DNA from 2 places in the Paenibacillus oryziterrae genome. Region 1 is predicted to be linked to the other one. Evidence: a T-box and tRNA genes for the amino acid it is inferred to sense, from the RefSeq annotation. Region 1 holds a T-box; the other holds one or more tRNA genes.
What was found. A T-box is a leader RNA that pairs with one kind of tRNA and senses whether it is charged. The one in region 1 lies ahead of leuS (leucine--tRNA ligase), so its partner is inferred to be a tRNA-Leu.
Positions count from the first base shown of each region.

Region 2: it encodes a tRNA-Leu, which carries the amino acid that the T-box ahead of leuS (leucine--tRNA ligase) is inferred to sense. The anticodon was not compared.

Region 1 is NZ_JBGJZO010000016.1:36,024-43,598, reverse strand. It holds gene leuS (leucine--tRNA ligase) at 1-1,509, opposite strand, end outside; T-box leader at 1,711-1,975, opposite strand; gene ACAN55_RS16500 (AI-2E family transporter) at 2,047-3,114, opposite strand; gene ACAN55_RS16495 (hypothetical protein) at 3,290-3,499, opposite strand; gene ACAN55_RS16490 (PRC-barrel domain-containing protein) at 3,514-4,035, opposite strand; gene ACAN55_RS16485 (cysteine desulfurase family protein) at 4,067-5,218, opposite strand; gene ACAN55_RS16480 (hypothetical protein) at 5,386-5,577, opposite strand; gene ACAN55_RS16475 (histidine phosphatase family protein) at 5,650-6,222, opposite strand; gene ACAN55_RS16470 (glycine zipper domain-containing protein) at 6,457-6,612, shown strand; gene ACAN55_RS16465 (hypothetical protein) at 7,001-7,375, opposite strand.
Region 2 is NZ_JBGJZO010000007.1:74,936-82,510, reverse strand. It holds gene ACAN55_RS10275 (fibronectin type III domain-containing protein) at 1-1,989, opposite strand, end outside; gene ACAN55_RS10270 (LacI family DNA-binding transcriptional regulator) at 2,199-3,251, opposite strand; tRNA gene ACAN55_RS10265 (tRNA-Leu) at 3,393-3,478, opposite strand; gene ACAN55_RS10260 (WGxxGxxG family protein) at 3,640-4,152, opposite strand; gene ACAN55_RS10255 (M15 family metallopeptidase) at 4,205-4,897, opposite strand; gene ACAN55_RS10250 (hypothetical protein) at 5,084-5,269, opposite strand; gene ACAN55_RS10245 (hypothetical protein) at 5,372-5,536, shown strand; gene ACAN55_RS10240 (YolD-like family protein) at 5,571-5,906, opposite strand; gene ACAN55_RS10235 (hypothetical protein) at 6,069-6,617, opposite strand; gene ACAN55_RS10230 (PH domain-containing protein) at 6,762-7,250, shown strand; partial or broken gene ACAN55_RS10225 (GNAT family N-acetyltransferase) at 7,355-7,575, opposite strand, start outside.

The DNA of each region.
Region 1 (7,575 bases):
CCATTGCGGCATCGTATTCGTCTCACGGCGCGCCTTCATACCAGTCTCCGGATCAACCGTTTCTACCCATTCCGTAACATTCGCAAGCGGGGATTCCCCTGTGCCGGAAGGCTTAATCTGATCCACATCCGGCAGCAGCAGCGGAAGCTGGTCTTCCGGTACGGTCTTCATGCTTCCGTCTTCCAGGTGCAGAATTGGAATCGGCTCACCCCAGTAGCGTTGACGGCTGAACAGCCAGTCGCGCAGGCGGTAAGTAACCTTGCCTTTACCGCTTCCATCAGCTTCAAGCCAAGAGATCATTTTAGCAATAGCCTCGGCATTATCCAGTCCGTTTAGGAAGTCTGAATTCACGTGTGGTCCGTCGCCGGCATAAGCCTCTTCGGCAATATTTCCGCCTTGTACAACCTCAAGAATGTCCAGCCCGAACTGCTTCGCAAACTCCCAGTCGCGTGTATCATGACCAGGAACGGCCATAATCGCACCCGTGCCGTATCCTGCCAGCACATAATCCGCAATCCAGATCGGCACTTGTGCACCGTTTACCGGGTTAATCGCATACGCGCCGGTGAATACACCGGTTTTATCCTTGGCCAAATCCGTACGTTCCAGATCACTCTTGTGGGAAGCTTTCTCCTGATATTCCTTCACTGCAGCAAGCTGGCTCTCTGTTGTAATCAGCTCTACCAGTTCATGTTCCGGCGCCAGCACGCAATAGCTCGCTCCGAACAAGGTATCCGGACGAGTCGTAAAGACCACCAGGTTCTTATCATATCCATCGATCTTGAAGGTAACTTCTGCCCCGGTGGATTTGCCGATCCAGTTGCGCTGCATATCCTTGATGCTCTCGGACCAGTCCAGCTCCTCCAGATCCTCCAGCAGACGTTCAGCGTATTCGGTAATTCTCAGAATCCACTGGCGCATCGGCTTGCGGATAACCGGATGGCCGCCGCGTTCGCTTTTGCCATCGATGACTTCTTCATTAGCGAGTACGGTTCCCAGAGCGGGACACCAGTTCACCGGCACTTCAGCCACATAAGCCAAACCACGTTTGTAGAGCTGGATAAAAATCCACTGCGTCCATTTGTAGTATGCAGGGTCCGTAGTACTGATCTCGCGCTCCCAATCATAGGAGAAGCCTAGTGATTTAATCTGGCGGCGGAAATTATCAATATTCTTAAAGGTAATCTCACGGGGATGCTGTCCGGTATCCAGCGCATGCTGCTCAGCCGGAAGACCGAATGCATCCCAGCCCATCGGGTGCAGCACGTTGTAGCCGCGCATCCGTTTGTAGCGGGATACGATATCCGTTGCTGTATATCCTTCCGGATGGCCTACATGCAGCCCTGCGCCAGAAGGATACGGGAACATATCCAGTGCGTAAAATTTCGGCTTCGCCGGATCTTCAGTGGTGCGGAACGTGTGGTTCTCGTCCCAGTACTGCTGCCATTTCGGCTCAATTGTCTGGGCACGGTAGCCCGGTCCAGCTGTCTTGGTCATATTTTCACTCATCGTTTAGAACCTCCTTGGTTTCTCGAAGACATATAGGACAACTTCTAGATCAATATCCGGGGCTTCCTATATGTTAAGAAGAAACGGCTCTGCCGTCCTAACTAAGACGGACCGTTTCTCGTAAAAATACAAGGATAAAGTATAGTGTACAACTTATACTTTCTTGTATTTTAAAAAAACCTCCCATCCCTAGCGTTAGACGCTAGGGACGAGAGGTCTGAATTCCCGTGGTACCACCCTAGTTAGCAGCAAGGATATGCTTTATCCTGCTACTCACTTTACACCCTGTAACGGGGGCAAACCGACGGCGTTCGCTTCTGTGCTCCCGGCTAAGAACCATGGATACAACGAAATTGCGCCGTTTCTCCGAGGTGAGTTCATTCCGCTTAGTCATCCGGCTTCCACCCGTGCACCGGCTCTCTGTAATAACATTTGCGAAATTAATACTCCTCATCAACGATAGATGTATACAAGTAAATCGTAATATTCCCCAATATTATATACAAAGCCGGTGCTACAGTCAACGTTATTCCGCGATTATACAGGCTTTCTCTTCATATAATAGGTCAAAAAATGATGCAGCACCACTTTTCCGGCCGCAAAAATAGGAACCGCAAGAATCAGACCGAGCATGCCGGCAATCTCTCCGCCCACCAGCAGAGCAAAAATAATCAGCAGTGGATGCAGATGAAGCTTGCGTCCCACCACCTGCGGCGAAATGACATTGCTCTCGAGCATCTGACATATCGTATTGACCACTGCCACCATCAGCACCAGCTTGAAGGAAATTGTGGATGCCATCACAATGGCCGGAGCTGCTCCGAGAAACGGCCCCAAATACGGAACAATGTTAAACATGGCAACAACGCTTGCGAAGAGCAGCGCGTAAGGCATGCCAATCAGCGCATAACCAATGTAAGCAAGAACCCCGATGATGAGGCAGACGATAAACTGACCGCGAATATAGTTGCCAAGCGCGGCATCGATATCTTTTAACAGTGTGACAATAGCCTTGCGCCGGGAGCGGGGAAGACAGGACACCACCGTCCGTTCGAACACATCGAAATCTTTAAGGATATAGAAGACCAGAAAGGGGACGATGAACGCATTAAACAGCACATTGATCGTTGATCCTATGTTATCGAGAAAATGAGAGATCCCGGTGGCCAGGCGGCTTTCCAGCTTAAAAAACCAATTGTTCATTCCCATCTCAACACCCGGCGGAATTAGGCGCGTATTCATTGTTCGCATCAGCCCCTGTGCCCTGAGCGTCATTTCAGGCAGATGCTCATTGAGTTCCTCCAGCTGTTCGATCAGCATGGGGATCAGATTGATGGCGATCACGGCAATCGCTGTGAGAAATACGGCATATATCAGAAGAACGGCGATGCTGCGCGGCATTTTGCGGGCGGCCAGCATACTTACTACAGGGTTCAGCACATAGGAAATAATCATTGCAGCCAGAAAGGGTGCCAAGATTGCCTTCAGGAACACAAAAACCTGGTGCAGCATGGGGCGCAGCAGCCAGACAAAATACAGGATAATCAGAATTAGCAGCACACCGAGCATCCAGCGTAACCATTTGTTTTGAGACCATTGCTCCATTGCCTTACCTCCTGCGGCTGAACTGGACTGGCTTTGTAACTAAGTATATGTAAGGCCACAGCAAAATAACCAATATAATTGCCGCACAAAAAAACGCCTAACCCTTTTCTGCGGCAGCAGAAAAAAGATTAGACGCTAATTGTATGTATCCACATCTATACATCGGAAACGGACATCAGGAAGTCGCGTGGATATGAGGGAAATCCTGGGAGTATTCCTCTCCGGAAAATAAATCATCAAGCGAACTAAGCGTGCCGTCTTCCTCAACCTGATAAACCGACATTTTCTCGCCGTTTACCGTAAGTTCGATGAAACAGCCCCAGCAATAGAACTGGTGTGAGCCAATTTTGCCGATATCCTTGGAGTTGCAGTTTGGACACTTCATATCATACATTCCACCTATCCGTTAACAATATTAATGGCTTTTTGTAGCCGTTCTTCGCTCATTGCCGGAACCAGCACAGCATCCTCACCAATGGACATTCCTTCAGAACAAGGCAGCCATTTGCGGCCTTCGATTAAATCAGTCACAAGCCCATCACTGATTTCCAGCGCTACTATTGTGTTTCCCATCTTTTGGTCAAAATAAACATCGGATATGCGTCCAATAATCGTCCCTGTGGCAGTAACAACCTGCAAATCCTTCAATTTATGCTTCCCCAAAAGAAAAGTATGGGGTATGTGGTCGGCATCTGCCTTTTGAATTGACTCTTTACTCGCAATCATAACTGCATCTTCGCCATAGGCGACAATATCTTCCCATGCCACAAATTTCACATGACTAGAGAAAAATGTTTTGCTTTCCAGTTCAATACCCATAATGGTCAAGTTTGAATCGATACTACAGTCTACAATTTTGCCGATTTCTTGACCTTCCTCGACACCGAATACAGCCAGTCCAATCATATCCTGAAGTTTCATGTCGGCTTAGTCCCTTCGCAAACTAATGGCCTTAATGTCTATTACGCAGCCGCTTCAGAATAGTTTCAACTTTCTGGGCAACGTATTCCATTTCTTCACTAGTATTACCCAAACCGGTACTAAATCGAATCGCCGATTCCAAAAGTTTCGGGGGAAGATCCATGGCTCTCAGCACATGAGATATTTCCAGTGATCCAGAGGTGCAAGCCGAGCCGCTGGAAGCAGAAATGTGCTCCATATCCAGGTTCATCAGCATCACATCTGTCCGGATCTCGGGAAAGCTCAGATTAAGAATGTTCGGCAGGCCGTACTCTGTATTTCCATTAATAGTATAGCTCTCCCGTCCAATCCGAACGTCAAGCTCCTCCAGCAGTTTGCTCCGTAAAGCAACGGAATGCAAATGGCGTTCAGGCAATCCGTGAACAGCCAGCTCTACAGCTTTTGCAAATCCTGCCGCACCCGCCAGATTCTCCGTTCCCGCCCGGCGTCCGCGCTCTTGCAGGCCTCCATGCAGCATAGACTCCAGCGGTGCACCCTTACGTACATACAAACCGCCGATCCCTTGAGGACCGTTAATCTTATGGGCGCTGAAGCTCATATAATCAACCGGAAGATCCTTCAATACAATAGGGATGGATCCCAAAGCCTGGACAGCATCCACATGGAACAGAATCCCGTTCTCCGCGGCCAGTTCCCCGATTTCCCTAATGGGCTGGATGGTTCCTACTTCATTATTAACATACATCACGCTGATGAGCACCGTGTCCTCACGCAAGGCGGCTTTAACATCCTGGATCTGGACAAGTCCGGTGGAATCCACCGGCAGGTAGGTGACTTCATAGCCCTCCTTCTCTAAGGCTTTGCAGGCATGAAGAACAGCGTGATGCTCAAAGCTGGTCGTAATCAGATGTTTCCCTTTAGCAGATGAAGCAACTGCAGCTCCAAAAAGCGCGAGATTATCGCTCTCCGTGCCTCCGCTGGTGAACACCCATTCCGTAGGCGAACAACCTAAAGAGGCGGCAATGAAATCGCGCGCCCCATTAATAATCTTCTTAGCTGAACGGCCCACCGCATGTACGCTGGATGCATTGCCGAACTGTTCTGTCATTATAGTAAGCATGGCACCAGCCACTTCCGGATGCACCGGGGTTGAGGCGGCATGGTCCAAATAAATGGGTTTCATGGTGGTTAACTCCGCTTCTTTAAATATAGGGCAATTTATTTCTTATAGCTGCATACTAAACGTGAGGTCTCCTTTATATCATACCTTGTGAAGAGTTTCAACAAGTGTTTATCATTCCGAGCGTATTAGTCATCTTTAGACATTTCACGATACATACAGAGTCAGCATTAAACAGCATACGCAATTTTTGCCGGTCTCCAGGCCAGAATATTCTCAACCCGGAATACGCGGGGAGCATTAGTAGCCAAACAGGTTGCTCGGATAACGCCATCCTTTATTTCCCTGATTCTGATATTGCGCTGGGTGATCTTCCCATGCTTATCCAGATAGACAATTTCCACGATTTGATCCCGGTTCATTTTCAAGCCACCCACCTCCAATAAGAACGTTTGTTTGTATTATATCAGAACAAACGTTCGATATTCAAGGTGTTATTCTTGCCACATCCGGATGACTTCTTCAAGCTCCAGGTCATGGAATATCATGCGATAGATGTCAGGTTTTCGGGTGCGGATCAAGAATTCGAAAGCGTATTGTGAATCAAAATAATTCATCATCGAAGCCATTACATATCCGTGGGTTCCGACAGCAATTTTCTTTCCTTTATACTGTATTAAAATATTTCTCAGCGCCTCTACGGATCTGCTCTGACAGGCGGCTCCAGACTCTCCTCCCGGCAATGCGTAATGAGGCTCATCAAATGACTTTTTAACGATACGCATTAAATCTTCATTAGATATACTCTCGCCATTACCTGAAAAATGCCTTTCCCTGAGATCTTCAATCGTTTGAATGTCCACTCCCAGTTCTGCGGCGAGACCCTCAAGCGTTAATACCGCCCGGGCATAGGGACTGGATATGATATGAGTTATTCCTTCATCCTTCAAAATTTCTGTGATTACTTCAGCATCCATTTTACCTTTTAAGGTGAGTCCCCTGGTTCTTTCATCGCCATCTGTGTAGGATGACTCTGCATGCCTTACCATATAAATGATCGTCCTCATATACCTCTAATTGACCTCCTTATCACCCTCAAATCATTGAGAACAAGGCTTATATCCGGCTCATGCCCATCTTAAACAGAGGACAGCCTCCTTTAAAGAGAAATTAAATGCGGTTTATTTCCTGTTTTAGGGGTGGATTGAAAGCAATAACGTAGATAAGAATCCAAATGAAAGGGGCATTTGAAACGAATTCCTCCGAGACAGCGTAATTAATTAAAAAGCGGAGGTGCGGTCATGGAGAATAAAGGTTCCGGCTTGGCCTTGGGTATATGTTTCGGAGTAGCGTTTGGGGTTCTTTTTCACAATTTGGCACTGGGCATCGCTCTGGGAGTGGCGTTTGGCGCTGCATTTACCTATCAGGGTAAGAAGAAAAAACCGCCGAAAGAATAGGGGCAGCCGCCGAATAAGTAACCGTTCACTCCGCTTGAGTCGATCAAACACTAATCGACATTGGCGAGCGGCCTAAGCACCTGGAGCGAAGGATAGAACGAGGAACTGGACCAAATCCGGTATGCTGCGGAGTCCAGTGTTATTAGCTGAGTATCGGGTAAATCCTGAAGATCTTGAGAACTATCGAACAGTAGCGGGTTTTGCGAATTGGCTTATTGATCAAAACCGAAAATACCGTGTATTCGACCATGATCTATTAACAATCGCTCTATCCAGAAGTATATCAACAGTACCCTACTAATATATAACCAACAGACAAATTATTAGGATGTTCCTTGTAAGAAAAAACACCCCGCCGACCAGTTAAGGTTGACGGGGCTTTAAAAATTTATGTTTCATATTCATTAAGAAAAATTTGTTGCATATCTAATTCTATTTTTATACTTTCAATGACATTCTTCAAACCTGGCACCCAAAGTAAAGTATCTTGTTGGATATAGTTCATTACTAGCTCATAACTACGCTCAAACTTTTGAATATTTGGGCTATTGTCATTTTTCAGTACTGTGCGTACTCTTTCTGCTAATTCCATGTAGTCATCATGAATGTGTTCTTGTTTAATGCATTCTGCCGGTTTTAATTCTGACCACGCATAGGCTCCACCAATTACTACTTTTTCTGATCCTTCTACATATTCAATGCTTGAGTCGTCATTTATAAAAGCATTGATCCGTTCTTCAAGCCCCTTAAAAGCTTGTACCAAATTAAGTACTCTTTCGAAAAAAAACACCTCCCAATAGATAAGAAGATGTGATTTGAACTCGCCCAAAATCCTAGCTGGTAATCACAACTTTATGTGAAACCAGTATATTACGTTTTGAAATAAATAAAAGCATTATTTTTCACACATTAGTATTAAGTCAGGCGGACTGTGTTAGTATGAATACCATAGGAGGCAATGGT
Region 2 (7,575 bases), on a different contig from region 1:
CATTGAATAAGTTCCCGCTGCAGATACATTGATTCCGTTGAATTGCAAGGTGCCGTCATTGTTCCCTACATACCCTACCTTCGCACCGCCCGAAGATGAAGCACTTGCGGAAACTGCGGCTGCTCCGGTCAGCGTGTTGTTTGTTGCCTCCGCTTCGTATGACGTCAAAGTACCGCCTCCGGAAGCGTTGGTGGTCGCACTAACGGAGCTGCTAGAGGCCGATACATTCCCGGATGCATCCTTCGCTTTGACCGTGTAGCTGTAGCTCGTATTCGCACTTAATCCCGTATCCGTAAAGGAAGTGGCGGCCACTGAGCCTGCCAGAGTGCTGCCGCGGTAAATATCATAACCGGTCACACCCACGTTGTCGGTAGAAGCCAACCATGTCAGACTGACGCTGCTCGAAGTCTTTCCGCTTACAGCCAGATTCCCCGGAACGCTCGGCGCCTGGGTATCCGCGCTTCCTCCGCCGCTGTACCCGCCGTCATACGGCGTTTGGGTCAGACTGTAGGACAGCGTATTGTCCGGCTTCAGACTGTCGAAAGGCGAGATAGTCTGATTGGCAGGGTCCATACCGATCCCCACTTTGCCGAGGGGTGTTCTGCCACCGGCATAATAGTTGGTGTTGGCAAATCTGGCGCTTGGCTTATAACCGTATGGATCAAGAATGGAAAGTGCCAAAGTGTAGGTTCCCGCTGTCAAATTGGAGGGAACAGTGAATGTGCCGGAAACTTGTTGAACAGCCGGCGCTTGATTGTATTGGCGTGTCTGGCTGTTCCAATCGTCACCCGGCATCCAATTGCGAATGTCTACACCGCTAAAAATACCCTTCCAGGCCACGGTACGGTCGCTTCTCAGCAAGCTGGCTTCCACAGGCCAATTATAATAGAATGGCGCCGACCCTTTGTTCACGACTTGAAAGGCTACGTTCATAGACCCGCCGGGCTGTACACTGCCGGAGAAAGTCGCCTGATTGATGACGAACCGGTATCCGAATTCCTTTTGCATGAGCGCGGCACCCTGCGAAACGGTAGAATTCCCGGCATCGTACAGATCAATCCAACCGAGGCTGGTTGTATGCGTCTTTTTAATCCAATCGATGACGTAGTTCCGATGGTTCGGATCGCTTAAGGTGTCGTCCGGCGAATCACCGGGCTGGATCGCCTTCTGTCCCCAGTCATACGCTACTTCGCCGCCGTTGACTTGTGTTCTCCATGAATTTCTTGCAACTATGCCTTCTCCTCCGGCCAGATCATCAATTAATGCAAAGGAATCCCACAGGAATCCAAATTTGTAATTCTGGAATGTATCGGGATACCGGACTTGAACCTTCTTGTTTTGAAAAGCTTGCGCCGCTGCGTTCCCTAACGCTGTCTGGAAGCTGAGCGGCATCCGGTCCGTCCCGTCAGCAAGCTTATCCGGCCATACATGATGCTCTCCCCAATTGCCCCAAAGTCCGAGCTCTACATAAGCTACTCTTGGATCATTATCCCAAGCTTGGCCAAGCTTCTGGATGAAAGCTGTCAGCCGATTTTTTAATATATCCGACGTCCATTGCGTCGTCACATCTCCATGGGGAACGCCTTCAGGCCAATACTCTCCTCCGTTCGGATACACGATGAACACACGAGGAATCACCTTTTTATTCTGGCTTTCAATCCCTGCCCAGGCTGTATTACTCCAATCCTTGATCTTCTGAACGGAATCCGACGCCGCATTCTCCAAATCCGTATATTTGATATAGTGCTTGAACACAGTCCCGTATTCCTGGTTCGAGAACCCGGCATCATTCATGAACCGTGTAGGCCTGAATCCCTTTAAGGGGTTCTTAAAGGCCTCCTGCGTTTCCGTCAGATTCACGGTGACCGGACCGACAGCCGCTGATGCTTCATGAGGCATAGACACCGCCAATGAACCACCTGTCAGCAAGGCAAATGACAACATTGTGGTAAACGCTTTCAATAATGGCTTGGTAAAATCAACTTTCAACAATCATCCCTCCCATATGAATAAAATGTTTACACAAATATTTGCGCAAATATTTGCGCCTTCAGTATATTCTACTTCCCTTCGCGTCGTCAACCCAATGTTCTGATAACACCTCTTTAATAACAATCCGATTATAGTTTGAAACGCCAAAAAGCCATCCTCTGATTGGAGTCAAAGGATGGCTATTAGGGATCGATCGCAACGTGTCTCTACTTCGTATTTACCAGTCTTGCGCATGATTCCCGCTCGATTAGCTCTGTTTTTAGGCTGATGTGAACCTCTGCAATATTCTTGTTGGTAATCAATTCCGTCAATACTTTTACAATAATAGAGCTGATATCATATCTGAATCTCCGGACGGTAGTTAAGGGTGGAACCATAAACTCCGATAGCTTTAAATCATCAAACCCAATCAAGGAAATATCCTGCGGGATACGGATGTTCATCTCTGCTAAACCCTTCATGGCTCCAAAGGCAATAATGTCGTTGAACGTGAAAATTGCCGTTATACTCGGCTCTATACGGAGTAGCTGCTTCACTGCCTCATATCCATGGGCAGGATCAAATGCACCCATGAGGACATTCGCGTCAGACCATGGCATTTTGAAATCACGAAAAGCGTCCTTGCATCCGTCCAGCCGGTTTAAATTGACCAGATGATTTTTGGGCCCTGCAAGAATTCCGATTTTCTGATGTCCCAATTCATGGAGATACCGGATCACCTCATAAGCGCCTTTACGGTTATCGTAGTCAATATAGTTGTAATTGGCCTTATAGGTTCTACCATTCGTAAGCAAGTACGGGATTCCCAGTCTCTCAAACTCCTCAAACAATTGCTCATTGACAAAGGGGTCAAATATGATGGCCGCATCCACCTTTTCCTCATCCAAAAGCTTATATACCGGAGAGGAATGCGCGTCCGCACCATGTTTCGCAATATGAACCTGATGACCATGGGCTTCAAATTCGTCCTTTAGATGATTCAAGTCAGCTGAGGTAGACGGGTCATTATCGAAGAAGTCATTATTGCCCGGAACGACTATAACGATATTATGGGTTATGCCTGCGAACTTTGGAGGGGCGACACCCGGTTTCAAATGTTCATTGGCAATTTCCAATACTTTTCTGCGGGTTTCTTCACTAAAATTGCCCTGATTATTGATGATCCTAGACACCGTACTAATTGACACGTTTGCCTTTTTTGCAATTTCTTTTAGCTTAATTTGCGCTCCCTCCAATCTTTGCGAAATTTTTTTGCACACTAAAGAAATTATATCGTTTCTTATCGCATATGGTCAATCAATGCACATCATTCGCTTGACTAATTCGTCTTCGCTCTGGCTTGCCCTTTGGTTGATACAAAGAAAGAGCACATCGTTTAAGATGTGCTCTTTCTTCTGGTATGCCGAGGACGGGGGTCGAACCCGTACGAAGGTCACCCTTCGCAGGATTTTAAGTCCTGTGCGTCTGCCTGTTCCGCCACCCCGGCATGTTATAAGTTGCGGCGTTATAAGTAATAACGCGACAAGTAATATCATATCACGTGTTCTTAAAATGTGCAATCCTTCTTTTTCACATATTTGATGCGTTCTCATCAAAAAAGAAACCCGCATTAGCCGAAGCCTTAGCGGGTTGCTCGTCTTGTGCAGATTAACGGCGATCGCCAGCATTGCTTCTGCTTCTCATGCCAGCAAGACCCAGCAGCCCAACCAAACCTAACCAGCCCCAGTTGGAGTTGTTGTCGTTATCGTTGGTTGCATTTGTGGTGGTGCTGGTTGCACGGTATCTGCCCGTTACTCTGTCGTTAGAGATTGGAGAGGTTGCACCGTTGTTGTATGAGCGGTACTTGTCGTTCATGATGCTGGCGTTGCCATTAGTTCCGGTGGTTCCAGTGGTTCCAGTACCGGTCATCCGGTTAACGCCCCGTTCCATGGTGCCTACACCGCGGTTCACGGTATCCTCAGCGCGGTTCAGCAAATTGCCGTCACGATTTGAATAGTTCCCTGTACCATAATTGGTGACGGATCCATCCATCGTTCCTGTTCTTCCTTGAGTGGTTCCGCCCATTCCTGCAGTTCCGGATGCATTGGATGCGAAGCCTACCCCCATTAAACTCATGGACAAAACAGTAGTGCAAGCAAGGCTTGTTATCAGCTTATTCAAGTGGTTATGCCTCCTTTTGATGTTATCGCTGATAATTTCCCCTGCCTGCTACTCATTTATGCAGAATCTCGATATCCACTGTTTTACTGCCTGGATCATACGTAACCTTGGCTCCGAGTGCCTCTGCAAGAACTCTTACCGGGACATAGGTCGTGCCGTCATCCAGAATGCCTTCAGTAAGCTTTTTACCGTTTAAAGTGATGGCAACCTTAACTTCCTTATTCACCTCATCGTCACCTCCGTTGATCCGGCTTAATGCTTCCTTCACCTGCTGTGCCGATGGACGGGCGCCTCCTTTAAGCTGTGATGTCGTCAGTCCAAAACTCATCTGTAAATGGGAAAAATCTTTGAAGGATGTCCAATCCCCGCCCCACTCAAATCCAAGAGGTTTGGCCAGCTTCACTACCTCTTGCCAATCCTTCAATTTATCCTTATCTCCATCCCGGCTCGTATCCCACGAATAAGTTTCACCTCCGGGCAGCAGAAGCGCAAAATCTATTGCCAATCCATAATTATGATAACTGGCACCGCCGCGGGCATTCGTAATGATTGTTCCCGGTTTACTTCTTCCCTGCGCGTACAAGGCATTCTGTTCAACAATGGTCCGCATGCCCTGAGTGATGGCAATCGGTACCCCCTTAGCATGACTCTGCCGGATCAAGGCTTGAGCACCAGCCAATACGGCAGGATGCAGTTTCTTCAGTTTCGCTGCCGATTTCCCTATGACCTGTTCCAATGTCAGCATGAAATCACCCCCTGGTATAGCCAATGCTATCCTTTGCGGCTTTGCTTGTACTCCGGTCATCCGGCAGCCGACTAAATTAGACTTAGCCTGCCTGTGCACTTGGGGTAGCTTCTTTGTGAACAACAAAAAAGCCATACTTCTACAAGCATGGCTTACACATTCCTCATTTAATCTTAAACGAACTGTCTACAGCCAGGTTAACAGGAATACAATTATTCCCACCGCACCTACGGCAATGAGCAAATCAATGGACTCGCTGAGGAATCCCAGCCGATTGCCCGACTGCAATCTTTGCTGCTCCGCTTCAAGCCTAGCCTTTGCCGCGTCTACATCCGTACCGCTCAGATTGCGTCTGAATTCATCACCGTACATGAACATCCATCTCCTTGTCGCCTTTACCACACCATACCATATTTTGGATGCATGTGGCGATCATAGAATGCGGATAATACCAGGGAAAGGTGGGATAACTCCATGGATGTTCATAGTGACAGCTACACCATCGCACCGCTTAACGGCAAGAATGAAGCTGTTGAGATTATCCGCGATGCCGAAGCAGCTATTGCCCGGCTGACCGGAAATAACTCCTTAACCTTAATCGCATACGAGAAAAGTACCGGAGCAGACTCCACTGAATAGCTGAGGTCTCCTTGGCCCCCGCTGCGGCCCATCATTAGCAGGTATATACCCTGCTGATACTGTCGAGATTAATCCACTTCCATTCCTCCGCCCACTGCAGCTTAATCTCCCGGGAGTGGGCATGGATGGAGGTGATAAATCCGCTCAGAACCACATCCTCAAAAGGATCAAACAAGACTACACTCACCCGGACATGATTGCGCAGCGACAAGACGAGCGTCCGCTCCATCTCCTCTCTCTCCTGCTCATCCAGTACCGGCTTCTCGCGGCGCAGAGTTTCCCTCTCCTCAAATATGATCCGGTTCTTATGCTCCGGAAGCATCATCCGGCAGCTCTCCCATAGTCCGTTCCCTTCCAGCTTCTTGCCCATAATATTTCCTCCTCACTTATGAATACTCTCCAAATAAACAAGAACATATGTACGTATTATACTTAGATTCCCCATAAATTATCAACCAGGAAAAAATGACAAACAAATAGCCCCACAATGTGGAGCCTTTGTCCTAAAGTCTATTTTGCCTAAACACGTTTATTATTGTTTCGTTAATTCACTAATATCTACTGCCGCATCGGCATCGATGAGCCCTGTCGCAACTCTGGCTTCATTCAGCTTGGAAATCCCGAACAGCATGGCAAGATCAGCATTATCAGTCATTGCTTTGAACTGGTCTGCTGTCACTTCTGCTGAAACGGCGCTTTGGGATGCTTGTTCCTTTAATTGGTATGCACTTAGAAAAGCAACCTTGGAATCCTCCAACAGCTTCTGAATATCGTCAGGGAGCTTCGAAGAGATCTTCACATCTTCAACCTTGTCCGCCAATTTATCTGCAGTGTCCTGAAAAGCATCAACAGCCTTCGAGAACTCTTTGTCTGAAACATCACCGGACGAGAAGGAAGTCATTGCTGCATCGAAATCTTCCTTGGAAGAATCACTTTCCTGCTCAATATCAGAGAATTGATTATAGAAATCCTGCACATACGCCTTGATATCTTCTTTTGTTTCTAGTTTCGGTTCATTATTACTGCACGCGCCAAGCAGGGCCACTGTCAGAATCAGGCCTGCCATTAACAACTTTTTCATCTCTATCCCTCCTACTAAAGCATAATGTCGATTATTGTAAAGTGCAAATGAAATAATTGTAAATTTTTTGAGAGTTCAGGTAATGACTGCCTGTGCCTGTTATATTATAATGAATTCATCTGTTACTGGAAAGGAAGATGCCTCATGTCTTATTGCACAAGCTGCGGCGCTAAGTACGAGCAGGATGCTAAATTCTGCGGAGAGTGCGGAGCACCGACCGATCATGCTGCTCCTCAAGCGTCACATCTGTCTGCTGTCCATGAATCTCCCAGCCATGAAGTGGTCTTATGGGAAGGCAAGCCTGCAGGAATATCTGACCGGCTTAAAGGAATTATTGGCCTGAATACGACTACCTACACAATAACCAGCCAGAGAATCAGAGTAAAGACAGGTCTTATTGCCAAGAAATTCGAAGAGGTGGAGCTTCTGCGGGTCCGTGATCTGGCAGTACAGCAGAGCGTTATGGACCGGATTCTCCGGATCGGAACATTGACTGTTTTTTCCGAAGACACTTCATCACCACAGCTGAACTTCCGCAAGATCCGTGATCCCCAAACCGTTAAAGATGTGCTTCGAACAGCAATCCGAGACGAGAAAACAGCCAATAAACTCAGTTATCGCGAACAGATCTAGAGTCATACATAAATGGTTTATTCCAGTGCAAAAACCAGCCGGGGCTTATTGGACCGACTGGTTTTTTTCTATCCGGATCGCATTCACTACACGCTTTATAGGTTCTACACGCTCTCGTACAACGCACGAAATTCATCTTCCAGCATGGACATCGTAATCATGTCGTGGAATTCCCCATCCTGATACAGGGCATCCCGCTCGATTCCCTCCTGACGGAAGCCCAATTTCTTATATACATGAATAGCCCGCGGATTAAAAGCACAGACCCCCAGGTGAATCCGGTGCAGGTGCATGGTATTAAAACCGTACCTGAGCATATGTAGCA